DNA from 3 places in the Paenarthrobacter sp. genome. Region 1 is predicted to be linked to each of the others. Evidence: riboswitches for the same ligand, from Rfam matches in the RefSeq annotation. Region 1 holds a riboswitch; each other region holds the start of a gene.

Region 1 (10,470 bases):
TCCATGGGTCCGGCCGGTTTCTTGGCCATTGGCGGCAACCAAGCCTGAGCATCCTTGAAGACCACGACGTCCCCGCGCTCAAGATCGAACGGCCCAGGCACCAGGAGATTGATGAAGATGCGATCGTTAACGTCCAAGGTGCTTTCCATGGACTCGGAAGGAATGTAGAACGCCCTGAACAGGAAAGTTTTGAGAAGGAAGGACAGCACCAGCGCAATAGCCACCACCGTGACGATCTCCTTCACCCACACGAGCACCGGATTTTTGCGCGGCTTCTCTGCAGCGTGGGAGCCGCCTTCAGAATCACGGGAACGGGGCTCGTCCGCGGCGTCGCGCGAGCCGGATGTGACGCCGTCGACCTGGCGCGGCTCAGCCACACCGGCAGCGGCATTTGCCGTTCCGTCCGAGAGCCGGGCGTCGTCGTCGTACCGCTCGGGATTCTCAGGAGCTTTGTCCGGCATTTACTGTCCGTTCTTCGATGATGTTTCAGCCTGCGCTGAGCGAGGCATCTCTGCAAATCTATCAAGTGGCCAAACAATCCGGACCGGTCGCCCGATAACACGCTCGACCGGGACCATGCCGCCACCTGGCGCTCCCAGTAGTCCACGGGAGTCAGCAGAACGCGAACGGTGGTCACCCATGAGCCATAGACGGCCATCAGGAACTACGACGTCGAATTTCTGCGTGCTGGGCTCATCCCCCGGATACAGATATGGTTCCTCAAGAATCTGACCATTGACCGTGAGATGCCCTGCTGCGTCACAGCACTGGACGTGGTCGCCCCCGATCCCAATGACCCGCTTGACGTATGTCGTGTCACTGCCGGTAAGCCCGAACCATTGGCTTGCAGCCGACACCGTGTCAACGAACGGGCCCTGGCCGCTGCTCAAGGGGGCGAAGGAACCGCGGCCGTCGAACACCACAACGTCACCGCGGCGGATCGGCTCGGCGCTGAAGGCCGTCCGCGAAACCAGGATCCTATCCCCTTCAACGAGGAGGGGCTCCATGGACTCGGACGGAATGTAGTAGACATCCAGCCACGAGGACCGGACCAAGCCGCTGATCGCGACCGCCAGCACCAGTGCGAGCAAAACAAAACGCCAGCCCTGTTTACGGGGCTGGCGTTCTGTTGTGTCCATGACTCGTATCCCTGTTGCGTTGCGGATTGCTCCGGAACTACCGGGCACGAATCCTGGACCCGTTGCGTAAGTCGCAGGACTTACTTGGCGAAGTCGCGCTTTTCCTTGATCTTCGCAGCCTTACCGCGCAGTGCGCGCATGTAGTAAAGCTTCGCGCGGCGGACGTCACCCTTGGTGACGACCTCGATCTTGTCGATGATCGGGGAGTGCACCGGGAAGGTACGCTCTACGCCGACACCGAAGGAAACCTTGCGCACGGTGAAAGTTTCGCGAACGCCGTCACCCTGGCGGCCCAGGACGAAGCCCTGGAATACCTGGACACGGGAGTTCTTGCCTTCGATGATGTTGACGTGAACCTTGAGGGTGTCGCCCGCGCGGAACTCCGGAACATCGTTACGCAGCGAGGCTGCATCTACGCTATCGAGGATATGCATTAATCCACTCCTGGTGAACGCCACAGGTCATTCACTTTGGGTTACGGCAGACAAGCCCGGGCATGAAAGCAGCCGGAAATCTCCGCCGAAGTTTCTTAGTGTCCAGCTCCGCCACTGATTGGCGTCGCCGGGTTGTCCGACTGTTGGCTGAACTCCCCCTGTGGCAGGTGTCAGCCCAGCAGACACAAGGGTTAATTCTGCCATAGTCGCCACCATCCGGCCAACTGCCATGACTTCCGGACGTTCGACGGCGGGAAGTGGACTTAGTTTTCGATGTCGCCGCCGGGCCTGGCCTTGAGGCGGCCGTCAACGACGTCGTACCCGAGGTCTGCGAGGGCTTGGCGGTCCGCGCGACTCAACACACCGGCGTCGAACCCCTCCATAAGATCAGGCCTCCGCTCAGCCGTCCGGCGGAACTGCTCGTGGCGACGCCACTGCGCAATCTTGCCGTGGTTACCGCTGAGGAGGATCGGAGGGACGTCGTGTTCCCGCCATGCCGACGGTTTGGTGTACACGGGATACTCCAGGAGGCCATCGGAGTGGGACTCCTCTACCAAAGACTCAGGGTTGCCAACCACGCCGGGAAGGAGGCGGCCAATGGCCTCGACCATGGCCAACACGGCCACTTCTCCGCCGTTGAGGACGTAGTCACCGAGACTTACGGGCCGGACCGTGAAGTGTTCCTGCGCCCAATCGATGACGCGCTCGTCGATGCCTTCGTAGCGTCCGCAGGCGAAGACCAGCTGCTCTTCTTCGGCTAGCTCATAGGCCAAGGCCTGGTTGAACTTCTCCCCTGCCGGCGAAGGGACAATCAGCACAGGCCTGGAGCCCTCACGGGCGGCTGCGACCGATTCGAGCGCCTGCGCCCAAGGCTCGGCTTTCATGACCATTCCGGCGCCACCACCATACGGCGTGTCATCTACAGTCCTGTGCTTGTCCGTGGTGAAGGTGCGCAGATCGTGGACGTTAAGCTCCAACAACCCGTCCTGGCGGGCCTTGCCTATGAGCGATAACTCCAGTGGAGCCAGGTACTCAGGAAAAATGCTGACAACATCAATCCTCATTCAGGCATCATCCCCGGCGTCGTCCTTGGACTCCTTGGGATTCTCGTCATTGATCTCAAAGAGGCCGGCCGGCGGAGTGATCAGGATGTACCCGCCCTCGACATTGACCTCCGGCACGATTTCCTCGACGAAGGGAACCAAGATTTCCTTGCCGTCGTCGGCCTTGACCGTCAACAGATCCTGAACGGGCAGTGTGGTGAGGGCGGCAACCTTGCCCACCACTCGCGAACCGACCCGGGCCTCGAGGCCAACGAGCTCGTGCTCGTACCAGCCCTCGTCATCATCCCCGTCGTCCAGTTCCTCGGTTTCGACGAAGAGCTTCGCCCCACGGATGACCTCGGCGGCATTGCGGTCGGCAACTTCTTCGAAGCCAAGCAGGAGGATGTCCTTGTTCCACCTGGCACTGCGGATGGTCAAAGGTCCAGCGGAGGCGGGCTCAACGACGAACTCCGTTCCGGCGACGAAGCGCTCGGAGGGGGCATCGGTGAGAACCTGCACCGTAACCTCGCCGCGGATGCCATGGGGTTTGCCGATCCGGGCCACCTGGAGCTGCATGGGTTCCTCTGAATTCTTGTAGTGCCCGCGCCACCGGGCGGCAACGGACAGGAAAATGTGGATAAAGCAATCCGGCCCCTCCACCATATTCGGTGAAGGGGCCGGATCTAAGACAAGTAGTGCTGAGCGCGTTACCGGCGACGGTCGGTATCGACGACGTCGACCCTGACCTGCTCGCCACCAGCCAAAGCTGCAACCACAGTGCGCAATGCGCGTGCGGTGCGTCCCTGACGGCCGATCACCCGTCCGAGGTCCTCCTGGTGAACGCGCACCTCGAGGGATTCCCCGCGGCGGTTGTTCTTGGCACTGACCTTGACATCCTCAGGGCTGTCAACGATCCCACGGACCAAGTGCTCGAGCGCTTCTGCCAGCAACTTACTCAGCCTCGGTGGTCTCTGCTTCAGCCTCGGCCGGAGCTTCGGCTTCGTCCTTCTTGGCCTTCTTGGTGATGGCTTCCGGAATGATGACGGAACCCTTCTCCGGGGCTACGAAGGCTTCCTTCGGAGCTTTGGTCTTCAGGGTGCCTTCCTGGCCCGGCAGGCCCTTGAACTTCTGCCAGTCACCGGTGATCTTCAGGATCGCGGCAACCTGCTCGGTGGGCTGGGCGCCAACGGAAAGCCAGTACTGGGCGCGCTCGGAAGCGACCTCGATGTACGACGGCTCTTCGGTGGGGTGGTACTTGCCGATTTCTTCAATGGCACGGCCATCGCGCTTGGCGCGGGCATCCATGACGACAATGCGGTAGTACGGTGCGCGCATCTTACCGAAGCGCTTAAGGCGAATCTTTACGGCCACTTTTGTGGTCACTCCTGTTTCTGAAACGAGGTGAACCCGACGTTTTGCACCCGTGGGGCGGGCCATACTTGACGGTTCGAAGGACAAGATACGAGCACGGAGAGAGGGGCCGCACCGATCGAGTACCTGTCTATTGTGCCAGATGCCCGGAGCAAATACGACTTAGCCCATGTTGAGCGGCGTGTTCTTGCCCACTCCCCCGGTTATAACGTGCCGCGCTTGTCCGGATCAATGCCTCATTCAGACCAGACGAAGAGCCCGGAGCGCTCCGCCTTCTCAACGTCCGTGGCAAGGGCGGCCAACTGCTGGACGTACTGGCGCGATCGCGCTGCATCAAACGGCATATCGTCCTGTGCGGCCCAGGCAGCAGCCACGTCATCGAGGACGTTCGCGTCCCCTTCGCTTTCATAGGTGAGGAGTTCGGCCAAGGCCCGCACCATGGCCTCAGGAACGCCCAGGAGCGCATCACTGGTGACATCAACCAAAGCAAGCTCATAATCAGCTCCGGCGGCGTGGACAGCTTGTCCTGCGAGGTCGCCCAACTGCTCCACCTCGAAGTCGGTGATTCCCTCAATCCTCACGGCGGGGCCGGTTACGTCAGCCCCCTTTTCAAGGGCAGCTGCCCGCTTGAGTGCTTCATCGTGGGTGGCTACAAAAATTTCGGCAAAGCCCATGGAGAGTACTCTCATTCCTTCGTGCTGACGGGGCGGCGGCACGAATCCGAATGGCTTCGTGCCGTCACTGCCCAGCCTAGTGCAGGAGGGAGCCTGTGCAGGAGGGAGCCTGCGCAGGAGTGGCAGCAAGCTGCTAGCGGACGGCAACCCGCAGCTTGTTCCGCCAGGGGTCCTCAAACCGAAGCTCAGCTCCTGTGTGATGATTCTGCACTCCTGCGACCTTCAAGCGATCGGCCAGCGCTGCGACGTCGTCACTGCCGGGGACTTCGATCAGAACCTCCCCGAGGCCGAGCGTGTCCTTTCGGGGGCCTGCTCCGCGACTGTTCCAGACGTTCATGGCCATGTGATGGTGGTAGCCGCCGGCGGAAACGAATAGTGCCTGGCCATGCCAGCCTGCGGTTCGCTCGAAGCCGAGAGTCTCCACGTAGAACTTTTGCGCAGTTTCGACGTCACCCACTTGCAGGTGCACGTGTCCGATCCCGGCAGCGGCCTCGCGTTGACCTGTCACCGCAGCTTCACTCAGGTGCTGCTGAAGGAAGCGCTGCGGTGGCAAAGCCACATTGTCCATCACAACATTCTTGCCGTCCCACTGCCAGAGCTCACGCGGCTTGTCGTAGTACAGCTCAATTCCGTTGCCTTCGGGATCAGTGAAGTAGAACGCTTCGCTCACCAGGTGGTCGGCGCTGCCCGCGAAAGCACGAGGCTCGTACTCCGCGGCCGTAGCAATAGTCGCGGCCAGCGACGGCTGATCTTGGAACAGGATTGCCGTGTGGAACAGACCAGCCTCTCCCCGCCCGGGAATCTGCAACCCAGCAGCGGGGGCAAGGTGGACGACGGGCTTTCCCACGCGCCCCAGGTACAGCCCACCATCCTGCTCGGCCACAACTTCCAGGCCGAGTGCCCGCTGATAGTAGTCGCTCATGACTTTCATATCGCCCACCTTGAGCATGACAGTGCCCATGGTGAGTTCGGCAGGCAGAAGATCCTGGCTGAATGATGAGGTCATGTGAAGCTCCCGGGTTCTGAGGCGGCCGCGCATCGGCACCTTCTTACCTATCTAAATTACTTGAAGCTTCAATTTATTCCTAACGGACGACATTGCCCCTGAGCACGACATGCTTGAGCGCCGCGACGGTACCCGGATGACGACGCGGATCGTCACTGCACAGCACGACGTCGGCACTTGCGCCTTCGCCGATGGCCTCGACTCCCAGCCACTCACGGGCGCCCCAGGTGGCGGCGTGCAGCACCGCCGCCGGCGGAAGGCCGGCGTCGTGCAGTTCCATCATTTCGTCCGCAATCCTGCCGTGTTTGATCACGCTGCCGGCGTCAGTACCTGCATAAATTGAAACCCCTGATTCGAAGGCCTCCAGCACCCGCTCGCGACGACGCTCCCAGAGACGAATCATGTGGGCCGCGTAGTCAGGAAACTTCGGCCCTGCCTGGGCAGCGATATCCGGGAAGGTAGCGATGTTGACCAAGGTGGGGACGATAGGCACTGACTGTTCCACCAAGCGCGGCAGATGCCGCGGAAGGAGACCAGTGGCGTGCTCTATGCAGTCGATATTGGCGTCGAGCATGTCATCTATGGTGGCCTCGCCGAAACAATGTGCGGTGACCCTTGCGCCCTCATCGTGCGCCGCCGAGATGGCTTCCTTGACGATCTTCGCAGGGAACGAGGCTGCGAGGTCTCCAACACCGCGATCGATCCAGTCGCCCACCAGTTTTACCCAGCCATCGCCGTCGTGGGCTTCCTTCCGGACCGTCTCCACTAGTTCTCCGGGCTCAATTTCATGGCCCAACCCGCGGAGATAACGTCGGCTCCGGGCGATATGCCGACCCGACCTGATCAGTCGGGGCAAGTCCGTTCGTTGCTGCACCCAGCGGGTGTCGCCGGGCGATCCGCAATCGCGGATCAGCAGCGTTCCAGCGTCGAGGTCTGCCTGGGCCTGGGCCTGCGTGACCTGTTCGTCCACAGCTCCTCCAGCGCCGAGCCCAATGTGGCAGTGGGCATCAACGAAACCCGGCAGAACCCAGCCATCCAACACCCTGTCCGGCGTCGCAAAGGGACGCTCGAACGTCAGCTTGCCGTCTACGGACCACAGCCCATGGCGTTCTTCGGCTGCCGATACGAGCACGGGTCCGCTGAATTCGATGATGTTGGCCATGGCAAAAGCGTAGCGGGGGGAGGTGCGATGGAGCCTGGTGCCTGCATGTGACTGGGAGCCCGTCGGGAGCTGTGGTAGCTTCGTCTACGACCACACGGGGGCCCCTGCAGGGGCTGAGATCGGACTGACGCAGTCTGCGACCGTTGAACCTGTCCGGGTAATGCCGGCGAAGGAAGTGAGTATTCCCTTGAGCACCACAGAAACACAGCACAGCCCTGCCCAAAACCAGACCAATACAGTCCAAAACCAGATCAATACGGCGGAAACCGTCACGCAATCCTTGAAGTCCCATTCGTTGGCTTGGCTGGAAGATCCAAACAACGGCATACGGGTCCCCGTCACGGAGATCGCGTTGGAGCCCTCCCCCAATGGGCAAGCCAACAAGCCTCTGCAGGTATACCGAACAGCGGGCCCCGGAAGCGATCCCGTGGTGGGCCTTGAGCCTTTCCGTGCACCATGGATCGAATCCCGCGGAGACACGGAGGAGTATTCGGGGCGGGAACGGAACCTGCTCGACGACGGCAAGTCCGCGGTTCGGCGTGGAGCCGCGTCAGCGGAGTGGAAGGGTGCGCAACCGGTGCCGCGCCGCGCCGTCGCGGGTAAGACCGTCACGCAAATGCACTACGCGAAACAAGGCGTCGTGACTCCGGAGATGCAGTTCGTTGCGTTGCGGGAGAACTGTGACGTTGAGCTGGTCCGCAGCGAAGTTGCCGCGGGAAGGGCAATCATTCCGAACAACATCAACCACCCTGAATCAGAACCGATGATCATTGGCAAGGCATTCTTGGTCAAGATCAACGCCAACATCGGCAACTCGGCAGTCACCAGCTCCATTGCAGAGGAAGTGGACAAACTGCAGTGGGCAGCCCAGTGGGGTGCTGACACCGTGATGGACCTCTCCACGGGAGATGACATCCACACCACGCGGGAGTGGATCATCCGAAACTCGCCCGTTCCGATCGGAACAGTCCCCATCTACCAGGCGCTGGAGAAGGTGAACGGCGAGGCGAATCAGCTCACGTGGGAGATCTTCCGCGATACCGTGATCGAACAATGCGAGCAGGGCGTGGACTACATGACCATCCACGCGGGAGTTCTGCTGAGGTACGTGCCCTTGACCGCCAACCGCGTCACGGGCATCGTCTCCCGCGGGGGTTCAATTATGGCCGGATGGTGCCTGGCGCATCACCAGGAGAACTTCCTCTACACGCACTTTGACGAGTTGTGCGAAATCTTCGCCAAATACGATGTCGCGTTCTCCCTGGGTGACGGGCTTCGTCCCGGTTCCATCGCCGACGCGAACGACGCCGCGCAGTTCGCGGAGCTGGATACGCTCGCTGAGCTGACGCAACGGGCGTGGGAATTCGATGTCCAAGTCATGGTGGAGGGCCCCGGGCATATTCCTTTCCATCTGGTGCGCGAAAATGTGGAGCGCCAGCAGGAACTGTGCAAGGGTGCGCCGTTCTACACGCTGGGTCCCCTGGTTACTGATATCGCACCTGGCTATGACCACATCACCTCAGCTATCGGCGCCACGGAAATCGCCCGCTACGGCACCGCGATGCTTTGCTACGTGACCCCGAAGGAACATCTGGGGCTTCCCAACAAGGACGACGTCAAGACGGGTGTGATCACGTATAAGATCGCGGCTCACGCAGCTGACCTCGCCAAGGGACATCCGGGGGCCCATGAGCGTGATGATGCGCTTTCCAAGGCACGGTTCGAGTTCCGCTGGAGGGACCAGTTCGCTTTGTCCCTCGACCCGGTCACGGCAGAATCCTTCCACGACGAGACCTTGCCCGCTGAACCAGCGAAGACCGCGCATTTCTGCTCCATGTGCGGCCCCAAGTTCTGTTCGATGCGCATCAGCCAGGACATCCGTGACGAGTATGGTTCGGCAGAGTCACAGGCCGCAATCGCAGGGATGTACAGCGGGATGCGGGAAAAGAGCGAGGAGTTCCTGGCCTCAGGTGGAAAGGTCTACCTGCCGGAACTTCAGGTACCGGCGAACCAGGGTGGGAGCGAAAGCAGCTCAGGAAGCCTGAGCTGACATTGCCCGTCCAACATCTGCGATGAACGAGCGGATTACCTGAGCGCCATCAACGGAATCCTGGGGCCGGTGTCCACCCGCTGCCACACGGCGGAGGGCACCGGTCTCCTGGAGATAGCCGGCGATCTCCTCATACAAGGGCTCCCAACCGCCAGTGAGAACCAGTGTGGGGACGCCCGGAACAATGTGAAGCGGGGCTTCCCACGGTGGTGCTTGGAGCCGGAGCCTGCGGGCTGACCGCCGCGCCTCCGGAGTGTCCAGTCCGCCGGTCTCGGCAGAGAAAGCGCGCCGGTAATACTCACGTTGGTAATCGGCGTCGTTAAGCTGGCTCCGCACATCGAACAGCGGTTCCATCAGGGCCCGATAGGAAGCAGTCGCCGGAAGCTCAGCGGTCAGGGACAAGCAGGAAGGCTCCACCAAACAAAGTGAGTGCACAAGGTCCGGGCGCTCGACTGCCGCCAGCATGGCCGAAATGGCGCCTTGTTCGTGGGCAACGATATGGCCGCCACCGGAATCAGCCAAGGCGTTGATCACTATTGCGACGTCGGCCGCCACGTTGGACTCTACCGGTTCGGCCACGGAGTCAAAGCCGTGCCGCCGTAGGAAGAGTGCATCATAAGCAAGGGCCATGCCATGTTGCTTCGGCCATGCCGCAGCACCGAAACTTCCCAGGCCGTGGACGAAGGCTACGCGCTGCTTATGCATTGATTCAGCCTATTCCACGGCTCCGACATCCCAACTGCGGCGCGGTTGGGATGTCAGCCACGGTTTACTTTCCCAGGAACTTGTCGAAGCCCTTGGGGAGGTTGAGCGATGAGGGATCGAAGTCTGCCGCGCCTTGGCCGAAAGCTGCGCCCGTGGGGGCTGCCGAGGCTGCGTTTGCCCGTTTGGCTTCTGCATCCCGCAGCTCCTGGGCTGCCTTGGCAGGGTTGCCCGAGCGCGCCTTCTTCTTCGGGGCGTTTTTGCCTCCCTTGCGTCCTCCGCCGGGGCCTCCAAGGCCAGGCATCCCGGGCATACCCGGCATGCCACCACCCTGCGCGAGCTTCTTCATCATCTTTTGGGCCTGGGCGAAGCGCTCCAGCAGGCCATTGACCTCAGACACGTGCACACCGGAACCCTTGGCGATACGGGCGCGACGGGAACCGTTGATGATCTTCGGAGCTACACGCTCGTGCGGAGTCATGGAGCGGACGATGGCCTCGACGCGGTCGATCTCTTTTTCGTCGAAGTTCTCCAATTGCTGCCGGATGTTTTGCGCGCCCGGCATCATCATGAGCATCTTCTTCATGGAGCCCATGTTGCGGATCTGCTGCATCTGGGCGAGGAAGTCATCCAGGGTGAAGTCTTCCTGGTCAGCGAACTTCTTCGCCATCCGGGCGGCTTCGTCTTTGTCCCACGCCTTCTCGGCCTGTTCGATCAGGGTGAGGACGTCACCCATGTCCAGGATGCGGGAGGCCATGCGGTCCGGGTGGAACAGTTCGAAATCGTCCAGGCCTTCACCGGTGGACGCGAACATGACCGGCTTACCGGTTACGGACGCTACCGAAAGCGCGGCACCACCGCGGGCGTCGCCGTCGAGCTTGGAGAGCAC
Region 2 (10,470 bases), on a different contig from region 1:
TTCTCCAGCACCAGGATTCCGGACGCCAGCCAGCCAACCACACCGGTGATCAGCAGCAGCCACGCGAAAGGCTTGTCACGGACCGTGCTGGGGAGGGAATCCTGTTGGGTGGATATGTCCTCCACAGGGCTTGAGGCTTTGTTGGCCAGGTTTTCCCTGGCGGTGCTTGGCATCGCGGATGTGATCCTTTTCGACAAATGGCCCGGCAAGCCGGGAAGGGCTCTTGGGAGGATTGTAACTCCGAAGGCTGGACGCTGGCCCCAGCTTGCGGGCGGAGCTCCGCGACACAGCGACCTACCTTGGGAATGTGCAGGGGTGTGAGAGAATGTACATGGCCGGGAGTCGATCCACATTCGAATTCCGGTCCGGTGACTTTGTTCCCAAGACCGCCAGTATGAGCTGGGCATGCCCGGATCACGTGATCCTCGGTAGGCCCGCCATGACAATGGACGGCACCTGGTTGTGGCAGCAGAACAACGGGTTTCAGAATAGAGTCGCCGGCCTTCCAGGGCTGCCGCACCCCAATGCTGGTGCGAACCGGAAGGCATACTGCCGACTTCTGTCAACGCCTGCGGGTTTTGACAATATTTGCTCCACTGGGCGCCGGATGTGGCGGCGTCGCTGGGGCAGGAGTGTTGCCACATATGGATAATGACCAGGTTGTAGCCGTTAATGATGAGGCAGCTCCCGCGGAAACTGCGGAAGCGCCCAAGAAAGCCACCAGGACCCGGCGCAAGGCAGCGCCCAAAGTCGCTGCTGACGTAGAGGTACCTGCGGCCGAGACCCCCACCCGGGAAGCAGCCACTGAGACAACCGCCGCACCAGTGCGCCGCACCCGTTCCCGCAAGAAGGCAGAGCCTGCCGAAACCCTGCCCGGTTTGGGCGAGGACGCTACTGCCGCGGGCGACGCCGCCCCCGCCGTCCCGGAAGCTGCCGAAGCCGCCACCGAGCCGGCCCCCGAGAAGCCGGTCCGCCGTCGTCGTACTACCAAGCCCAAAGCTGAAGTATTAGAGGCACCCGTTGCTGCAGAAGCCGCCCCGGAAACCACGACGCCGGAAAATGGCTCCCAGCCGGAAGTACCGGTCGCTGAGGTAGCCACCGATGTTGCTGCCCAAAACCCGGAATCCGAGGCCGCTGCTGAGGAACCTGCCGAAGAAGCTGCTCCTGCAGCGTCCACCTCCCTGTTCATGGAGCCGGTTTCCATCACCTCCATGATCTTCCAGGCCCCGGACCTCACCACGGTTCCCCGCGTCACCGCGGTGGAGGAGAAGGCTGAGGAGCCCGCAGAAGAAACCGAAACCGCCGCTGAAGGCGAGCTGGAAGACGCAGGTAGTCGCCGGCGTCGCAGGAGCCGGGGCCGCCGTGGTCGCCGTGGAACCGAGCGCGAAGAGAACGAGACCGAGGACGGCACTGAGTCCGAGGACGAGGAAGCGCCGGTAGTAGAAGCCCTCGAAGAAGGCGTCACCTCGCGGCGTAGGCGTCGTAGGCGTCGTGGAGACCAGGATCTTGAACTGACCGGCGGCTCGGACGACGATCCGCCCAACACAGTCACCCGTGTCCGCGCGCCCCGCCCCATCACGGAGGCAGCCCCCTCCAACCGGGTTACCGGCGTCAAGGGCTCTACCCGGCTGGAGGCCAAGAAGCAACGCCGCCGCGAGTCCCGTGAAACCGGACGCCGCCGCCAGGTCATCACCGAGGCCGAGTTCCTTGCCCGCCGCGAGTCGGTGGACCGCCAGATGATCGTCCGCCAGCGCGACGACAGAATACAGATTGGTGTCCTGGAAGACGGCGTGCTTGCTGAGCACTTCGTGTCCAAGACCCAGCAGGACTCCCTGATCGGCAACGTGTACTTGGGCAAGGTCCAGAACGTGCTGCCTTCCATGGAAGCTGCGTTCGTGGACATCGGACGGGGCCGTAACGCCGTCCTGTACGCCGGAGAAGTCAACTGGGACGCAGTTAACCTTGAAGGCCAGCCGCGCCGGATCGAGAACGCCCTGAAGTCCGGCGACTCCGTCCTGGTCCAGGTCACCAAGGACCCCGTGGGACACAAGGGTGCCCGCCTCACCAGCCAGATCTCCCTGCCGGGCCGCTACCTGGTGTACGTACCCGGTGGTTCCATGACCGGCATCTCACGCAAGTTGCCCGACGTCGAACGCAACCGCCTCAAGCGCATCCTGAAGGACCGCCTGCCGGAAAACGCCGGTGTCATTGTTCGCACAGCAGCTGAGGGTGCGTCGGAGGAAGAGCTCACCCACGACATCAACCGGCTGCGTGCACAGTGGGAAGGCATTGAAGGACAGGCCTCGTCCACCAAGGTCCTGGCTCCGGAACTGCTCTACGGCGAACCCGACCTCACCATCAAAGTGGTCCGTGACGTCTTCAACGAGGACTTCTCCAAGCTGATCGTCTCCGGTGACGACGCGTGGGACACCATCGAAGCCTACGTGACTTACGTCGCCCCCGATCTGGTGGGACGCCTCGAAAAGTGGACCAAGGACCAGGACATCTTCGCCGCGTGGCGCATCGACGAGCAGATCCACAAGGCCCTTGAGCGGAAGGTCTTCCTGCCTTCCGGTGGTTCGTTGGTCATCGACCGCACCGAGGCCATGACCGTGGTGGACGTCAACACCGGTAAGTTCACCGGCAGTGGCGGAAACCTTGAAGAAACCGTCACCAAGAACAACCTTGAAGCGGCCGAGGAAGTTGTTCGCCAGCTTCGTCTGCGCGATATCGGTGGCATTATCGTCATCGACTTCATTGACATGGTCCTTGAATCCAACCGCGACCTCGTCCTGCGACGCATGGTGGAGTGCCTCGGCCGGGACCGCACCAAGCACCAGGTGGCCGAAGTGACGTCGCTGGGCTTGGTCCAGATGACGCGCAAGCGCATGGGAACCGGCCTCCTTGAGGTCTTCGGTGAGCAGTGCGAGCACTGCGCCGGCCGGGGTGTCGTCACGCACGACGAGCCCGTTGAGCACCGGCGCGCCAACGTAGTGGCTGCTGAACATCACCGCCCGCACGCAGAAGCGCAGCAGCCTGCGGGGCGGACCGAACGCAAGCGCCGCCGCGGCAAGGGTGGGGGACCGGCCATTGCCGAAGCCCCCGCGCAGGTCCACACCACCACGTCCGCCCCGGCCGCAGCAACCACCACGGCTGAACCGCAGGATCCTGTCCGTCTAGCCAAAGCCGAGGCAACCAGGGCAGCCTTGGCCACGATTGCCGCTGCAGCGCACGCCGCACACCTGCACGACGACGAAGTTCACCGTGCAGAGGAGCAAGCGCGTGCGGCAGGCCGGCACGAGCCAGATGCCAGCCCCGCACCCGGCGCCGCCGCCGGCGGCGAAGCCACCGGCAGTGAAGCAGGGGCGTCAGCCCGCGGTACTGCAAACACGGATGCTGCAAGCACGGATGCTGCAAGCAGGGAAGCGGCAGTCCAGGAAGCAAGGTCCACTCCTGTTTTGCGTTTCGGCGGGGAAGAAGTTGCCTTGCCGTTCGTTGAACACCACGACGAGCCGCAGGCAGCAAAGCCTGCCATGAGCCTGGATCTCCTGGCTGAAGCGTTCTCGCACCTCGGCGCTGCTCCGGCAGCTGAGGAAGAAGCCGCGCCGGTTTCAGTACCGAAGGCTGCTGAGACCCCGAAGGCTGCTTCTCCGGCACGGGCTGCTGAGGAAGATCCTGAGGCTGCTTCAGCCCCGCGTGGTCGTCGTGGTCGCCGTAACAGGAGTGCCAGCAGGGCTCAGGGCGCGGCCAATGAAACCAGCGTTGAACACCATGACGTAACAGCGTCGGCCACCCGTGGTTCGGCGCATGAAGCCAAGGCGACTGTGGAACCGACCCGGAAGGCACCAAAGGATGAGCCCATCATCCTCGGCGTTGGAGTGCCTGCTTCCGAGCTCTAATCGCACCGAACAAGTTGAAAAGGACCCTGCGCTATCTGCCAAACGGCGGGTAGCGCAGGGTCCTTTTCTGTCGGCACTGTAGGCCACGCATGAGCCGCGTGCATAGTCACATCCGGGCTCCGGCGTGGCCCGGTTCCCGCGCCACGTTGCTTCCCGGCTACGCTTGGGGACTGACACGGGGTGCCGGGCGTTGGGCCAGGCTGAGATCCAAACCCGTTGAACCTGTCCGGTTAGCACCGGCGAAGGGATGTCCTCATGACTGCATCATCATATTCATCGGTGTACCCCTTGGACGCACCGGCTTCGGCCCATCCAACCCCGCGCGTCCTGAGCATTGCCGGCTCGGATCCTTCGGGTGGCGCCGGAATCCAGGCGGACCTGAAGAGCATCGCCGCATTCGGCGGGTACGGCATGGCTGCCATCACGGCGCTCACCGCGCAAAACACCAGGGGGGTCAGTGCCGTCCATGTCCCTCCCGCACACTTCCTGCGTCAGCAACTGGACGCCATTAGTGGTGACATCACCATTGATGCCGTCAAGGTCGGAATGCTCGGCGACGCAGCCGTTATTGACGAGGTCCGGGGCTGGCTCGAAGAGGTGTGTCCCGCCGTCGTGGTCCTTGATCCGGTGATGGTGGCCACCAGCGGTGACCGACTGCTTCGGGAGTCCGCTGAGAAGGCATTGCGTTCGCTGCTCCCTTTGGCCCACCTCATCACTCCGAACCTTCCTGAACTGGCCATGTTGCTGGGGGAGCCGGAGGCAACAGACTGGGCTTCGGCGCTGGACCAGGGCAAGCGGTTGGCAGCCGAGTTCGGGAACACGGTCCTGGTCAAGGGCGGCCACCTCCCAGGGCCGGAGTGCCCCGATGCACTGGTAAACACCAGCGGGCTGCTGTCCCAGGATGTGATCGAAGTGGCAGGTCCAAAGGTTGCAACGCGGAACAGCCACGGTACCGGGTGTTCCCTGTCCTCCGCCCTGGCTACAGTCCAGGCAGGAACTGGTGACTGGGAAGTTTCACTGCGGGAAGTCAAGCCGTGGTTGCTAGGGGCGTTGAGGGCCTCTGACGCGCTGCACGTGGGTCAAGGCAACGGGCCCGTGAACCACTTCCACCACTTCCGGCAGGCATCCAAGCCGGGCGCTTTCGCTGCGGCCATGTGGAACGAAGCCGTCCCTGAACTCGAAGCGATTTACGGACTCCCGTTTATTCAAGGACTTCAATCCGGCGAGCTGCCGGAACGTGACTTCAGTTACTACCTTGCCCAGGACGCTATCTATCTCAATGGGTATTCGAGGGTCTTGGCACGTGCTGGAGCCTTGGCCCCCACGGAGGAAGAACAACTGTTCTGGGCAAAGGCGTCACAGCAGTGCCTGGAGGTTGAATCGGAGCTGCATAGGAATTGGTTGAGCACGCGGGAAGCCTCCACGACAATCGGACCGGTCACCAAGTCCTACGTGGACCATTTACTGGCAACATCCGCTGCCGGCAGCTACGCCGTGGTGCTGGCAGCGGTCCTGCCCTGTTACTGGTTGTACGCGGAGGTGGGTCAGCGGCTTCATGCGGCATACGTAGAAGCCGGCGCGCCTGCGGACCACGCATATGCGGGCTGGTTGAAGACCTACGCCGACGAGGATTTCGCAGCGGCAACAAGGAAAGCGATCAACTTCACGGATGCTGCGGCCGTCGTGGCTTCCGGTACGGAGCGGGCTGCCATGATGGATGCCTTCACTCAGTCATGCCGCTACGAGACAGCATTCTTCGATGCTCCGAGGCTGTTTGCGCAGGCTTCGTTCACCCGCGCTCAGTAGCTTTCCACGCACGTATATGAGACCGATTGGAGCGACACGTCTGCGCGTCGCTGGTTGGATCGCGTTAATCTCGCCCAAACACTGTAGGCTGTATGGGCACGGTGCCGGGAGAGTCCGTTACAACTGGTGACGCAAGTCACGAGGTAGCCTCCGGACCCGGCCTCATTTGCAGCTGAAGGTCAAACTAGCGTAATCTTGATCTTCGGTGCTTACGCCAACACTTGGGTTATGCCCCTTGGAATTGTTCATGGGATGACTCGCGGACTTCGATCAGAAGTCCACGGCGTTGAGGCACAGCGCGAACCAGGGCTGATTCCGGTTCAAGGTTCCGCACGCAAATTTTGTAATAAACGTCGAGAGAAGTGAGTACCCAAGTGGTGTACGCGATTGTCCGCGCAGGCGGCCGCCAAGAAAAAGTTTCCGTTGGAGACTACGTAACGCTGAACCGCGTCCCCGGTGGAGCCGGTAGCACGCTTGAGCTGCCCGCATTGCTCCTGGTTGACGGCGAGAAGGTCACCTCCGCAGCTGCGGAACTGGCCAACGTCAAGGTCACGGCTGAGATCCTCGAGGACCTCCGCGGTCCGAAGATCGTCATCCAGAAGTTCAAGAACAAGACCGGCTACCGGAAGCGTCAGGGTCACCGTCAGGAACTGACCAAGATCAAGATCACCAGCATCGCGTAACTTTCGTTACCCGCTGTTCAGGTTTTTCAGTTTCCCCAGAAATTTAGAGGCAGGCATTTCACATGGCACACAAAAAAGGCGCGAGTTCCACTCGCAACGGTCGTGACTCCAACGCTCAGTACCTGGGCGTCAAGCGTTTCGGTGGTCAGGTAGTTTCCGCTGGCGAGATCATCGTTCGCCAGCGTGGAACCCACTTCCACCCCGGCGCAGGCGTCGGTCGCGGTGGCGACGACACCCTGTTCGCACTGCAGGCCGGTGCGGTTGAGTTTGGTACTCGCCGCGGCCGTCGCGTAGTGAACATTGTTGCTGCTGCAGCTGCAGAGTAACAACAAGTTCTGAACCGGTGGAGCGGGCCAAACGGCCCGCTCCACCGTTCTTTTAACCGCATTACAATCGACTAGGGCGCTTTAGCGCACTGGTTTTTGCAATAACGCTGGCAACAGCAACAAACGCTGTGAGACAGCAACTGAGGAGATTCACGTGGCGAGCTTTGTAGACCGGGTAGTCCTGCACGTATCCGGCGGAACCGGCGGCCACGGCTGTGTCTCTGTCAAGCGGGAAAAGTTCAAGCCGCTCGGTGGACCCGATGGTGGCAATGGCGGCAACGGTGGCGATGTCATCCTGCGTGTATCTGCCCAGACCACAACCCTGCTTGATTACCACCACGCTCCCCACCGCCACGCCACCAACGGTGGCCCCGGCATGGGTGACTGGCGTGGAGGCAAGAACGGTGAAACCCTGATTCTTCCCGTGCCCGATGGCACCGTGGTCAAGACCAAAGACGGCGAAGTCCTGGCCGACCTCGTTGGCGAGGGTACCGAATACATTGCAGCTGCCGGCGGGCAGGGTGGCCTCGGCAACGCATCCCTTTCATCGCAGAAGCGTCGGGCTCCGGGCTTTGCCCTGCTTGGTATCGAAGGTGAATCCAGCGACATCGTCCTGGAACTGAAGTCCATCGCAGATATCGCGTTGGTTGGTTTCCCTTCGGCCGGTAAGTCGAGCCTCATTGCAGCCATGTCTGCTGCCCGGCCCAAGATTGCCGACTACCCTTTCACTACCCTCATCCCCAACCTCGGTGTTGTGCAGGCCGGCGATGTCCGCTTCACTATCGCCGATGTTCCCGGCCTGATCGAGGGCGCCAGCGAAGGCAAGGGCCTGGGCCACAACTTCCTGCGTCACGTAGAGCGTTGTGCTGCGCTGGTTCACGTCCTTGATTGCGGAACACTCGAATCTGACCGCGATCCTCTTTCCGACCTCGCCATCATCGAGGCCGAACTGGAGAAGTACGCAGTAGACATGAGCTACGCCGGTGTTGACGGCGAAGTTGTGCCCTTGAATGAGCGTCCCAAGCTGGTAGTCCTCAACAAGGTGGACCTTCCCGACGGCAAGGACATGGCCGAGTTCGTCCGTCCGGATCTCGAAGCCCGCGGCTACCGCGTTTTTGAGGTATCTGCAACGAGCCACGAGGGCTTGCGCCAGCTCGGCTTTGCCATGGCTGAGATTGTCCAGGCAGCGCGTGATGCCGTTCAGGCCACGCCTCCCAAGGTTGCTGCTCCCGTCCTGCGTCCCCGTGCGGTCAACGAATCCGGTTTCAAGATCCGCCGCGAGGAGAAAAACCTCGAGCCACTGTTCCGCGTCCTGGGTGAAAAGCCAGTGCGATGGGTCAAGCAAACTGACTTCACCAACGAGGAAGCCATTGGCTACCTCGCCGACCGCCTCGCCAAGCTTGGTGTTGAAACCGAACTCTTCAAGGTCGGCGCCAAGCCCGGCGACACCGTGGTAATCGGTGAAGACGATGGCGTGGTGTTCGATTGGGAGCCCACCATGATGGCCGGCGCAGAGCTCTTGGCTACGCCCCGCGGTACAGACATTCGCGTTGCGGACATCGGCGACCGCCCCACTCGTTCACAGAAGCGCGACGAGCAGCTCGAACGCCGCGAAGCCAAGGCCGCTGCGCGGGCTGAGCTTGAAGCTGAACGCAAGGCCGGCATCTGGACAGAATCAGTCAGTGGTCGCCGTGCCCAGGCAGTGAAGGAAAGCCACCTGGATTCCGGTGATGACGACTAGGACCGTCGACGCCCCGGACATAGCTGAGCGACTTGAGCGCCAGGCCCTCGCCACCGCCAAGCGGATTGTTGTCAAAGTAGGGTCATCCTCACTGACCAGCATCAAGGGGGGCATCTCCGAAAAGTCCCTCACCGGACTGGTCAATGCCCTCGCTGAAAAGCGCAATTCCGGGACAGAAATTATCCTGGTGTCCTCGGGTGCTATTGCTGCAGGGCTTGCCCCCTTGGGTCTCGCCAAGAGGCCCAAGGACCTTGCCACGCAGCAGGCTGCCGCCAGTGTAGGGCAGGGACTCCTGATGGCACGGTACACCCAGGCTTTCAACGCCCACGGGGTAACGGTCAGCCAGGTTTTGTTGACCGCCGATGACCTGATGCGCCGGACGCAGCACACGAATGCCTTCAGGGCTTTGGACAGGCTGTTGAACCTTGGTGTTGTTCCGGTAGTTAATGAGAACGACACCGTAGCCACGCATGAGATCCGCTTCGGCGACAACGATCGCCTTGCTGCCTTGGTAGCGCACTTGGTTCGCGCCGATGCACTCGTGCTGCTGTCCGACGTCGACGCCCTCTACGATGGCCCGCCGTCCCAAGGCGCCCAACGTATTCCGCTCGTCCGTGGTCCGCAGGACCTGGAGGACGTGACCATTGGCAAGGCGGGTAAGGCCGGCGTCGGAACCGGCGGCATGATGACCAAGGTGGAAGCAGCGTCCATTGCTGCCGGCTCGGGGATCCATGCGCTCGTCACGTCCACAGCCAATGCTGCGGCAGCCTTGGCCGGGGAGGACGTGGGAACGTGGTTCGCCGTAAACGGCAACCGTAAGCCGGTCCGCCTCCTTTGGCTGGCGCACTTGGCGACCGTTCAGGGCCGTTTAATGCTCGACGACGGCGCCGTGAAGGCCGTGCGCGACCGGCACAGGTCACTCCTTCCCGCAGGCATTTCGGACATTAGCGGTGACTTCGAAGCCGGTGATCCCGTTGAGATGGTTGGCCACGACGGTACCGTGGTGGCACGAGGCCTGGTGAACTACTCTTCGGAGGAACTCCCGCGCATGTTGGGTCGTACAACGCAGGAGCTTGGCCAGGCCATGGGTCGCGGCTATGACCGCGAAGTTGTTCATGTTGACGACCTGGTGCTCCTCAGGGCGTCCCGCTCATCTAAACTTGGAGCATGACTGAAGCGCTGACCCCTGACGCCCCTGTGATCTCCGACGTTTCCGGGACCACCGGCCAGACGCCGGAGAACCCTGCGGCAGGCGGACCGTTGGCACCGGAAGACGTTGAGGCTGCCGTCCACGCAATCGCGGACCGCTCCCGGAAGGCTGCCCGCCGCATGGGGCAGGCAAACCGTGCATGGAAGGACCGTGCGTTGCGTGCCATCGGTGCTGCCCTGGTGGAGAACCGGAAGCACGTGTTGGATGCCAACGCCAAGGATGTTGCCGTGGGTCGTGCCAACGGCACGTCCGCGGCCCTGTTGGATCGTTTGACCCTGACTCCTGCCCGTATTGACGGTTTGGTTGCTGCCCTGGAGAACCTGGCTGGCTTGCCCGATCCTGTTGGCAACGTGGTCCGTGGGCAGACACTTCCCAATGGACTGCGCTTGCGCCAAGTCAACGTCCCCATGGGCGTTGTGGCCGCCATTTATGAGGCCCGCCCGAACGTCACGGTGGACATCGCAGGCCTGGCACTCAAGAGCGGCAACGCAGTAATCCTTCGCGGAGGTTCTGCCGCTGCGAACACCAACGGGGCGCTGGTGCAGATTCTTCGCGAAGCCCTGGATTCCGTAGGCCTGCCTGCTGATGCCGTGCAGACCGTGGACCAGTATGGCCGCGAAGGGGCCAACGTCCTGATGCGCGCCCGCGGTCGGGTGGACGTCCTTATTCCCCGCGGTGGACGCGATCTGATCCAGACGGTTGTAACCAACTCTGCCGTGCCCGTCATTGAAACCGGCGAAGGCAATGTCCATATCTTCATTGACGAGTCCGCGAATGAAGAGATGGCCGTGGAGATCCTCCTGAA
Region 3 (10,470 bases), on a different contig from region 1:
GAGAATACGGCCTTGCGGAATGAGGCGGGAGCCATCGATGCTCACAATGCTGTGCTCGCCGGACTCACGGACATCCACGAGTTCAAAGTCCCGATCCCCGAGCTCCCGCTCGGCAAGCATTCCTGCGAGGTCCCTGGCGGTAACAGTGTGCGCCTGGTCCGCGGCCGCCGGTGGCGTCACGCCGCAGAAGGCTTCGTAGTCAGTCAGTTCCGTGATGGGTTCGGCCTCCGGATCCTTGGAGACCCTAATCTCGCGCCAGCTGCCACCAAGAGCGTCAAAGAGCGCCACACGGCCGAGCAATGAACGCCCGACGCCGGTGATCAACTTCACGGCCTCAGTGACCATGAGCGATCCAACAGCTGCACACAGCATGCCGAACACCCCGCCCTCGCCACAGGACGGCACAGACCCTGCGGGAGGCGCTTCAGGGTAGAGATCCCTGTAGGTGGGCCCGTGTTCGGCCCAGAAGACGCTCACTTGCCCATCGAAACGGAAAATGGAGCCCCAGACGTAGGGCTTCCCGAGGATGGCAGCGGCGTCATTCACGAGGTACCGCGTGGCAAAGTTGTCGGCCCCGTCCAGGATGAGGTCATATTGCGCAAACAGCTCCAGCGCGTTGGAAGAGTCGAGCCGGACGTCATGTAGGACCACGTTGACCAAAGGATTGAGCTCTGCAATGGCATTGCGCGCAGATTCGATCTTGGGCGTACCCACGTCCTTCACGCCATGGATTACCTGTCGCTGCAGGTTGCTGAGGTCCACCACATCGTCGTCCACAATGCCAAGAGTGCCCACGCCCGCGGCGGCCAAATAGAGCAGGGCAGGAGAACCAAGGCCTCCCGCGCCAATGACGAGGACTCTTGCATTCTTGAGCCTGCGTTGGCCCATGGCGCCAATTTCGGGAATGATGAGGTGCCGGGAGTACCTCTCCACCTCGGCCGGCGTGAGTTCGGCGGCCGGTTCAACGAGGGGCGGCAGGACGGCGGGCGCAGCAGCGGGGGCAGCAACAATTGAGGCCATACCCCAATGTATGCCTGCAGATGCCGCCCGGTCATATTACCCCCCGGTAGAGTAGTCATAACTGCAAAGGAAAGGCGGCAGACTGTGGCTGACGGCACACGGGCAAACGATGGAGCACCGGCCAAGCTGGAACGGGCAGGTACAACGCGTTCCCCACGATTGCCGCGGGACGAGCGCCGCGCACAGTTGCTGAACGCAGCCTTGGAAGTATTCGTCTCCAACGGCTTCCATGGGGCGGCCATGGACGAGATCGCAGAAGCCGCACATGTAAGCAAACCAGTGCTTTACCAGCACTTCCCGTCCAAGCGCGAGCTCTATATGGCTCTTTTGGACAGCCACTTGGCAACCTTGACACAGCTCATGCTCGACGCCTTGAACTCCACCACGGACAACAAGGAACGCGTCAAGGCCGTCATGCGCGCCTATTACAGGTTCATCGCCGACGACGACCAAGCCCACCGCCTGGTATTCGAATCGGACCTCATTAATGACCCCGACGTCAGTTCGCGTTTGGAGACATTCAACAAAACGTTTGCGGACGCCGTGGCCCACGTCATTGCCGAGGACACCAAGCTTCCCCCTCTTGAAGCGCAGCTCCTTGGGCGGGGTTTGGCCGGAATGGCGCAGGTCAGCGCCCGGTATTGGCTTGAAACGGACGGAAACCTGGACCTCGATGTGGCCAGTGATCTGATCTATCGTTTAGCTTGGCGCGGAATCAGTCGATTCCCCAAAGAGTCCTAGGCTACAAATAGAGGACTGACTTAACCCTTGATTGGCTTGGAGGCCTTGCTGTGGAAGTAAAGATCGGCATTCAGAACGTTGGCCGTGAGATCGTGCTCGAATCCGCTTTGGATGCCGACGCGGTTGCCAAGATCGTGGCCGAGGCCGTGACCAAGGGCTCCGAACTTCGCCTAACGGACGAGAAGGGCCGCCAGATCATCGTTCCCGGCAACGTCTTGGGCTATGTGGAGATCGGCGCCGAGGAAGTTCGCCGCGTAGGCTTCGGCGCCCTCTAGCCCAATCCCCGCGTCCCGTCGTCCGCTAAGGAGTTTTCATGCTTTCTCTCGTCGTGGTGGTTTTGGCCACCATTGCCACCGGATTCATCGTGTGGGCCAACGACAAGCGGCACGGCAAATACGGAATTGCACTGCCGGCCGGCGTCTCAGCAGCTGTCGGCACCCTGAGCTGGATCGCGTTCATCAGCGCCGGATTGGGTTACCAGCCGGGCGCAACGTGGATTCCGTGGGTCCTGCCGATGGTGCTCGGGACTGCCGCGGCGGTTGCTGTGGTGCTCTTTCTGGGCCGGAGCCGGACGAAGCACGATACTGTGGCGCTCACCAAGGCCCTGCGGCTCTAACGCTTTAAGCCCGCGAGATGGCAGTTAACACCAATGGTCAAGTAACACCAATGGTCGAGCTTGGGATTGGTGTTACTGCCATCTGGGCGGTTCATGACGCCGGATACCGGTCCGGCTGGGCGGCTGCATGCATCCTTGCGGCCGCTTCGCTGACAGCGGTGGCAGCGGCAACGTCACGTTTCGTCACCTGGCCGCCCGCATCGTGGGATACGTAGCGAACAAAGACCCTGTTGTAGCGCCACTCCAGATCCGGATGATGATTTTGTTCCTCGGCGATCTGTCCAACCGTGGCAATCAACGCAAGCGCGTCCGCCGCCGTCGAGGTTTTATAAACCGTCACCAGACCATCTAAATACTTCCAGTCTGGAAGGGCCCTGAGGGCATCGTTGATGGCTGCTTCGGTCAGTTGGTCTTCCGTGCCTGCCATGACTGCTCCTTCATCAGAGGAACTCTGCCCGGCCCTCCATCGCCGAGGATGCGAGCGCGTGCTCCCGCCGTGGAATCCGGCCCGCCTGCTTGGCCAGCCTACCGGCGATCACAGCGTGTTTGAAGGCCTCGCCCATCTGCACGGGGTTTTGCGCCCGCGTTACGGCGGTGGCAAGCAGGACGGCGTCGCACCCCAGTTCCATGGCGAGGGCAGCATCGGAGGCTGTTCCGATCCCCGCGTCGAGGACCACGGGTACGGAGGCCCGGGACACGATGAGCTCAATGTTGTGCGGGTTCAGGATGCCAAGGCCGGTTCCGATGGGCGATCCCAAGGGCATGACGGCTGTTGCACCCAGATTCTCGAGCCTGAGCGCAAGCACGGGATCGTCATTGGTGTAGGCGAAAACCTTGAAGCCGCGGTTTACAAGTTGTTCGGTTGCATCCACCAATTCCACGGCGTCGGGAAGGAGCGTGTGTTCGTCTGCGATGACTTCCAGCTTCACCCAATCGGTCTCAAGTGCTTCCCTAGCCAGTTCAGCTGTCATCACAGCGTCCTTGGCCGTGAAACAACCGGCAGTATTGGGCAGCACGCGGATGTTATGGTCCACCAAGAGCTGGAACAGCGAGCCTGTTTCGGCGGGCGAATAGCGGCGCATCGCCACTGTGGTGAGCTCCGTCCCCGAAGCGAGGAGCGCTGATCCCAAGCCGTCGAGGCTCGGCGCGCCTCCGGTCCCCATGATGAGGCGGGAACCGAATTCGACGCCGTCGATCACCAGCGCGTCGGTGCGAACGTCAGTGGTGTGGACGTCAACGTTTGCTGTTGTCATGATTAGCCTCCCTGGACTGCTGTTACAAGTTCGAGTTCATCTCCGTCGGCGAGCGCCGTCACGGCCCATTGGCTGCGCGGCACCACCTCGGAATTGCGTGCGACGGCGACTCCCAGCTTGCCGCCGTCGGCCGCCTGTCCGCGAGGGTCCAAGGCGCGACCGGTGACGGCGGTAACGAGGGTACTGACGGACGCGTCATCAGAGACTGCGTGGTCGGTTCCGTTCACTTTAATGTTCATGCTGTTTCCTTGGTAGTGGTTCGTGCTGCTGGCGTGAGTGCTCGGGCAACAGGGGCGTTGCTCGCGAAACGATGGGGCATAAAGGGGACCCATCGGGGGTCCGCCGAGCCACTAACAATGAGTTCTCCGACGATCTTGGCGGCCACGGGAGTCAGGAGGACTCCGTGGCGGAAGAATCCTGTTGCGATCACCAGGCCCTCGACGTCGCCATCGGAAGCACCGACCCGTCCGAGCAGTGGAGCGTTGTCCGGTGTTCCGGGGCGGGCGCGGGCGGTTGCTTCAAGGAGTTCCAGTTCAGCCACTGCGGGGACCAATACTTGGGCGTCCCTCAGCAATTGGTAAACGCCACCGGCTGATACCGCATTGGAAGGCGCTGACAACCCATCTTCGCGTTGCGTGGCTCCAATCACCACAGTTCCGTCGTCCCGGGGGACGATGTAGACAGGCATCCCACGGACCATCCCGCGAATCGTTGATGTGACCAAGGGCCGCAGGTGATCAGGGACGCGAAGCCGGAGGATGTCCCCGTAGACCGGCCTTACCGGAAGTTTGAGGCCATCAGGGAGACCGGTAAGTTGGGACGCCCCCAGCCCGTTGGCTACCACGGTCTCTCCGGCGAGGACGGCGGCTCCTGACTCAAGGTCCACTCCTGCGACCCGCCCGCCTTCCCACAGCAAACCGCGCGCCCGGGAAGCAATGGCGAATCCGTCGTCGACTCCCGGCACCCAGGAACTGTCGCTTGGCGAATGGCTTGCCAGTCCTGCCAAGAGGCATGCCGCCAGTTTCCTCGGATCGACTTGGTGGTCGGCCGGTATGTCGAATGCGCAGGAAATCTGCGGGCTGAGGAGCGGCTCCCGTTGCCTCGCACCCCGCAGGGCGAGAGGTTCGACGCCCAAACCGGCCGCAAGCTGTACCGACCTCAGGTCTGCGAGCGCCCGGCGGTCGGCTGCATCGGCACCCACGGCAAGGGTCGGCGTCGTGCGGTATCCGCTGTCCCCTGCACTTTGATCCAGGCCGTCCACAAAGGAGGGCCATAGCTGGGAAGACTCAAGCATTAAGTCAAGAAGGTCTTCTTCTTGGTAATGGAGTTCGCTGACGGGTGCAAGCATGCCGGCCGCTGCGAAGGAGGCGCCCGAAGCAGGTGCGGGGTCGATCAGCGCAACTGATCGGCCCAATCGCCGGGCTTCGTGGGCGATGCCGAGGCCGATGACGCCGCCACCAATGACTGCAACGTCTGCATGAAGAGGGGTATGGCGGGGATCTGCCATTCGTTTCCTTCCCTACGCCGGTACTAGCCGGATCAGGTCAAGCGGTCGGCGCTGAAGCCCTCTCAGCCGGACAGTCATATGACGAATGTCGCGGCTCCCGCAGTACGTGCCCAGTTTAGAGGAACTACTCTGGTTCCCATGACTCAGCCTGACGCTCTTGCCTCCGCCCGCCTCTACCTGTGCACAGATGCCCGTAAGGAGCAGGGCGATTTTGAGGACTTCGTCGACGCTGCTTTCGAGGGCGGCGTGGACATCATCCAACTCCGCGACAAGACTCTGGAAGCTGCCGAAGAACTGGAGATGTTGGCCGTCCTGCGGAGCGTCGCACAACGGCACGGCCGGCTGTGGGCTGTGAATGACCGGGCCGATGTTGCCAGTATTTCCGGGGCCCCCGTGTTCCACATCGGGCAAAAGGACCTGCCCCTGACGGCCGCCCGGACCCTTCTGCCGAACGTCACCGGCATCGGCCTCTCCACTCACACAACGGAACAAATCGATGCAGCCGTGGCCACCTCCCAAGGGCCCTTGGGACTGGATTATTTTTGTGTGGGCCCGGTGTGGGCAACACCCACCAAACCAGGCCGCGCTGCGGTTGGTTTGGACTTGGTCACATATGCCGCAGAAGCGGTCAAGCGTTCAGACGGCGTGACCCTTCCTTGGTTCGCCATTGGCGGCATCGATCTCAGTAACGTTGAGCAAGTTGTGAAAGCGGGCGCCAGCCGGATCGTGGTGGTCCGTGCCATCACAGCGGCAACGGACCCGACGGCGGCAGCCAAGTCGCTGCTGGAAGCTTTGGATACCGTCTAGGGAAAGGCGGACGTGCGTGCGATCCGCGGGCTAGGCGGTCAGCCCGAGGCCGGTCATCCGGCGGGCGTGCTTATCGGCGAGCTCCGTCGTCAGCGTTTTCACCGCGGCACGCGCGTCCCCGCCGTTTTTCAGTATTGGTCCCAGCAGGGGATGTTCCATGCCGACACGCTGCGCCTGCGTCAACGCTTCTCCCACCAAACGGCGGCCCCACAGCGCTAATCGCGAAGCGAGGCGCGGGTCATCTGCCAAGGCCCGCCTGAGCAGGACGCGAAGGACTTCCGTGGCCTGATCGGGGGAGGCAACGCGCTCAACGAAATGCTGCGTTGTTGGGTCGAGGAACATGGAAACGGCTCTATAGAAATCTGATGACACAGTATCGATGACATAGGCCTTCATCACGGATTCGAACCAGTCCCCCGGCTTGGTGCGCTCGTGGAAGTGATCGAAGGAGCGCTGAAACGGCAGCATGGCCTGTTCCGGATCCAGGCCCATCTCCGACAACCGGTTGTTGAGGACGGCAAAGTTGCCATAGGCCCCTACTGCGATCTTAGCGAGCACGGACCTGTCATGAAGCGTGGGCGCGTGGCGGGAGTCCAGGGATAGCCGCCCAAAGGCGGACAGCTCGCCGTACGCCATGGCTCCGAGCAACTCCGTGGAGAGTTGTCCGGCGTAGGCTGCGGCGTCCGGGGAAGTGCCCATGATCCAAGACTATCGGCCCAATTCGGGCTAACCTGATTTTCGTGTCACATCATCGGATTGCGCCCAACGTCGACGACTCGTCGGACCAGCTTGCTGCGGCCCTTGCTGCTTTGAGGACGGAGCTGGAACTCCCCGGCGAATACCCAGCAGAAGCGGTGGAGGAGGCGCAGGAAGCGGTGGAGGCCCTTGAGTTGCCGGCCCAGGACCTGCGGGACATTCCTTTCGTGACCATCGACCCCGCGACGTCCACCGACCTGGACCAAGCCCTCTTCATTGAACGGACCGGTGCCGGATACAAGGTCCTTTATGCCATCGCCGATGTGCCGTCTTTTGTGGCTCCCGGCGGCGCACTTGATGCCGAAACGCGTCAACGCGGGCAGACGTTCTACGCTCCTGATGGCCGAATCCCACTGCATCCGGAGGTCATCAGTGAGAACGCCGGAAGCCTGCTGGCCGGCCAGGACTGCAGTGCTTTCGTCTGGGATTTCGACCTGGACGCGGAAGCTGAAGTTCTGGCTGTCACCGTTGCCCGCGCGACTGTGCGCAGCAGGGCCAAACTGAGCTACAAGGGCGCGCAACAACAGATCGACGACGGAACAGCCCCACCCGTTCTTCAGCTCCTCAAAGAAGTGGGACTGAAGCGCGTCGAACTGGAACGGCAGCGGGGCGGCGCGAGCCTCAATATGCCGGAACAGGAAATAGTCCAAGCGACCGACGGCGGCGGGTACAGAATCGCGGCGGCGCCCTCCCTGCCGATTGAGGACTGGAACGCGCAGATCTCCCTCATGACAGGCATGGCCGCCGCGCGGATGATGCTCGATGGAAAAGTGGGCATCTTGCGCACCATGCCCGCACCTGATGATCGGTCACTACTCCATTTCAAGCGGCAAACAACTGCCCTCGGCAAACCTTGGGACGGACAAGTCAGCTACGGCGAATACTTGCGGACCTTGGATGCATCCGATCCCAAACAACTTGCCATCCTGCATTCGGCCGGCACGTTGTTCCGCGGTGCCGGCTACACGCCCTTTGACGGTGATGTTCCGGCCAATGTCATCCAAGCAGCTATCGGGGCTCCCTATGCCCACACCACGGCACCTTTGCGGCGCCTCATCGATCGCTTTGTCCTGGTGATCTGCGAAGCCCTCAGCAATAACCACGACATTCCGGCGTGGGCTCGTGAGGCCCTACCGTCGTTGCCCGAGATCATGGCAGCCTCGGATCAGTTGGCCGGACGACTCGAGCGGGCGGCACTGGACACCGTGGAAGCGGCGCTGGTGGCCAACCACATCGGCCAGGAATTCGAGGCTGTGGTTATTTCCGGGTCCAAGCCCTCCAACGGAGCCGCCAGAGGCAACGGAAACGGCAACGGAAACGGCAACGGACCGTTTGGCGTCGTGCAAATCGCAGACCCCGCTGTTACGGCCCGGTGCGACGGAGAAATGGAGTCCGGAACCAAGGTTCGGGTGCGGCTTCTGAAGGCTGATATCGCCAGCCGCGAGATCAGGTTCCAGTTGCTGCCTTGAAGCCGTACATCCGGCGATCCGGGCTTTCCGGCCCTCAGAGGATAGACTGGGGTTGTAGTAATGGATGCCCGGTCGTTGATTCAGTTAATTTTTGAACTCAACAAGCCCGCCCCTACGCGATCTTGAGATGTACCAACTGGTCACCAGTGCCAGTACTTAGATAGCCCGCGATCGGCTTCCACTGGACTTGCTTGCGCGCCCGTTCGTGCTCCGGTACGGCTCCGCCGCCGCCGTTGAGCATGCAGCGCCAATGCCCAAATGAATAAGGAAACTCCCTGTGAGTGAATTGCATACCCACGAAGTCCTGACGGACTCCACCGGAACCGAATCAATCGAGCCCGAGGAAACGATCATCTCTGATGAGGCGCCCCACGAGATCGAAGAAAAGTCGTTCGCTGACTTTAACGTCCGCGCCGACATCGTTGAGTCCCTGGCCGACGCCGGGATAACGCACCCCTTCCCCATCCAGGCCATGACCCTGCCCGTCGCCCTGAGCGGCCACGACATCATTGGCCAGGCCAAGACGGGTACCGGAAAAACTCTGGGCTTCGGCATCCCCGCCCTCCAGCGTGTCGCAGGCCGGGACGATGCCGGCTACGCCAAACTCGCCGTCCCGGGCGCACCGCAGGCCTTGGTCATCGTCCCCACGCGTGAACTCGCCGTCCAGGTTGCCAACGATCTCCAGGCCGCATCACGCAAGCGCAATGCCCGCATCGCCACCATTTATGGAGGCCGCGCTTATGAGCCTCAGATCGATGCCCTGCAGAAGGGTGTCGAAATCGTAGTCGGCACACCTGGCCGCTTGATCGATCTGTACAAGCAGAAGCACCTGAGCCTCAAAAACGTCAAGATGGTCATCCTGGACGAAGCCGACGAAATGCTGGACCTCGGCTTCCTCCCCGACGTCGAGACGCTGATCGCAGGCACCCCCGCCGTGCGGCAGACGCTCCTCTTCTCGGCAACGATGCCCGGCCCCGTCATCGCGATGGCCCGGCGCTACATGACGCAGCCCACCCACATCCGGGCAGCTGACCCGAATGATGAAGGCCTCACCAAGCGCGACATCCGCCAGCTCATCTACCGTGCACACAGCATGGACAAGACCGAGGTTGTGGCCCGCATCCTGCAGGCCCGCGGACGCGGCCGCACCATCATCTTCACCAAGACCAAGCGCACCGCCGCAAAGGTTGCCGAGGAACTCGTAGACCGCGGCTTCGCAGCTGCAGCCATTCACGGCGACCTTGGCCAGGGCGCCCGCGAGCAGGCGCTCCGCGCGTTCCGCAACAACAAGGTTGACGTACTGGTGGCAACCGACGTCGCTGCCCGCGGCATCGACGTCGATGACGTCACCCACGTGATCAACTACCAGTGCGTGGAAGACGAAAAGATTTACCTGCACCGTGTTGGCCGCACAGGCCGCGCAGGAAACAAAGGCACCGCAGTCACGTTTGTTGACTGGGACGACATGCCTCGCTGGGGCCTGATCAACAAGGCCCTGGGACTCAGCGTTCCCGAGCCCGTAGAAACGTACTCCTCCTCGCCGCACCTGTACTCTGATCTCGACATCCCCGAGGGCACCAAGGGCCGCCTGCCACGCAACAAGCGCATCCTCGCGGGCGTCGACGCCGAGGTCCTTGAGGACTTGGGCGAGACCGGCAAGAAAAACGCCCGCTCCGGCGGTTCAGGCCGCGATGGCGGACGAGACGGCAAGCGCGATGGTGGCCGAGACGGCGGCCGTGGCCGCTCCGGCAGGTCCGGTGACGCCGAGTCCAGTGAATCCAAGGGCGAGGGTGGTCGCAACCGTACGCGCCGCCGTCGTACTTCTGATGGCGAGGCAGCCCCCGCTGCCGGCGCTTCGGAAACCCGCATAGCCACCGCGGACAATGCGGAGAAGCCGTCACGTACGCGTCGGACCCGCACTCGTCGTCGCAATGGCGAAGTGGTGTCCGGTGAGACCGCAGCTGCCCAGTCCGGCAGCACTGAGGCCTAAAAACCTCAATGACTGAATCTGTTTGGGCGCCGGACGGCGGCAACTTGGTGGTGCACGCGGACAACGCGGAATTCCTCCCTACGCTGCCGGACGGCGCCTTCACACTCATCTACGTGGACCCGCCCTTCAACACGGGCAGAGTCCAACGCCGCCAGGAAACCCGCATGGTCCGCAACGCGGACGGCGACGGCGACCGCGTCGGCTTCAAGGGCCGCTCCTACGACACCATCAAGGGCGCCCTGCACAGCTACGACGACGCTTTCAGTGACTACTGGTCCTTCCTGGAACCCAAGCTCGTGGAAGCCTGGCGA

What was found. A riboswitch is a leader RNA that binds a small molecule or an ion and turns the genes downstream of it on or off. The one in region 1 is predicted to bind thiamine pyrophosphate.
Region 2: linked by a shared signal. The riboswitch ahead of thiD (bifunctional hydroxymethylpyrimidine kinase/phosphomethylpyrimidine kinase) and the one ahead of thiC (phosphomethylpyrimidine synthase ThiC) in region 1 are both predicted to bind thiamine pyrophosphate.
Region 3: linked by a shared signal. The riboswitch ahead of thiO (glycine oxidase ThiO) and the one ahead of thiC (phosphomethylpyrimidine synthase ThiC) in region 1 are both predicted to bind thiamine pyrophosphate.

What each region holds. Positions count from the first base shown of each region.
Region 1 is NZ_JAPSHI010000020.1:12,177-22,646, forward strand. Features, by position in the region: gene lepB (signal peptidase I) at 1-461, opposite strand, end outside; gene lepB (signal peptidase I) at 462-1,139, opposite strand; gene rplS (50S ribosomal protein L19) at 1,220-1,573, opposite strand; gene trmD (tRNA (guanosine(37)-N1)-methyltransferase TrmD) at 1,837-2,637, opposite strand; gene rimM (ribosome maturation factor RimM) at 2,638-3,192, opposite strand; gene RIF72_RS14625 (RNA-binding protein) at 3,324-3,566, opposite strand; gene rpsP (30S ribosomal protein S16) at 3,568-3,987, opposite strand; gene RIF72_RS14635 (hypothetical protein) at 4,224-4,676, opposite strand; gene RIF72_RS14640 (VOC family protein) at 4,795-5,667, opposite strand; gene RIF72_RS14645 (amidohydrolase family protein) at 5,747-6,829, opposite strand; TPP riboswitch at 6,914-7,021, shown strand; gene thiC (phosphomethylpyrimidine synthase ThiC) at 7,017-8,879, shown strand; gene RIF72_RS14655 (alpha/beta hydrolase) at 8,862-9,584, opposite strand; gene ffh (signal recognition particle protein) at 9,649-10,470, opposite strand, start outside.
Region 2 is NZ_JAPSHI010000018.1:23,253-33,722, reverse strand. Features, by position in the region: gene RIF72_RS13790 (vitamin K epoxide reductase family protein) at 1-173, opposite strand, end outside; gene RIF72_RS13785 (Rne/Rng family ribonuclease) at 645-3,899, shown strand; TPP riboswitch at 4,066-4,164, shown strand; gene thiD (bifunctional hydroxymethylpyrimidine kinase/phosphomethylpyrimidine kinase) at 4,155-5,705, shown strand; gene rplU (50S ribosomal protein L21) at 6,080-6,388, shown strand; gene rpmA (50S ribosomal protein L27) at 6,451-6,714, shown strand; gene obgE (GTPase ObgE) at 6,869-8,455, shown strand; gene proB (glutamate 5-kinase) at 8,445-9,626, shown strand; gene RIF72_RS13755 (glutamate-5-semialdehyde dehydrogenase) at 9,623-10,470, shown strand, end outside.
Region 3 is NZ_JAPSHI010000001.1:289,697-300,166, forward strand. Features, by position in the region: gene moeB (molybdopterin-synthase adenylyltransferase MoeB) at 1-1,020, opposite strand, end outside; gene RIF72_RS01285 (TetR/AcrR family transcriptional regulator) at 1,027-1,761, shown strand; gene RIF72_RS01290 (DUF3107 domain-containing protein) at 1,812-2,036, shown strand; gene RIF72_RS01295 (hypothetical protein) at 2,075-2,377, shown strand; gene RIF72_RS01300 (4a-hydroxytetrahydrobiopterin dehydratase) at 2,469-2,804, opposite strand; gene RIF72_RS01305 (thiazole synthase) at 2,818-3,630, opposite strand; gene thiS (sulfur carrier protein ThiS) at 3,633-3,869, opposite strand; gene thiO (glycine oxidase ThiO) at 3,866-5,137, opposite strand; TPP riboswitch at 5,130-5,248, opposite strand; gene thiE (thiamine phosphate synthase) at 5,276-5,944, shown strand; gene RIF72_RS01325 (ferritin-like fold-containing protein) at 5,975-6,643, opposite strand; gene RIF72_RS01330 (RNB domain-containing ribonuclease) at 6,685-8,169, shown strand; gene RIF72_RS01335 (DEAD/DEAH box helicase) at 8,447-10,159, shown strand; gene RIF72_RS01340 (DNA methyltransferase) at 10,168-10,470, shown strand, end outside.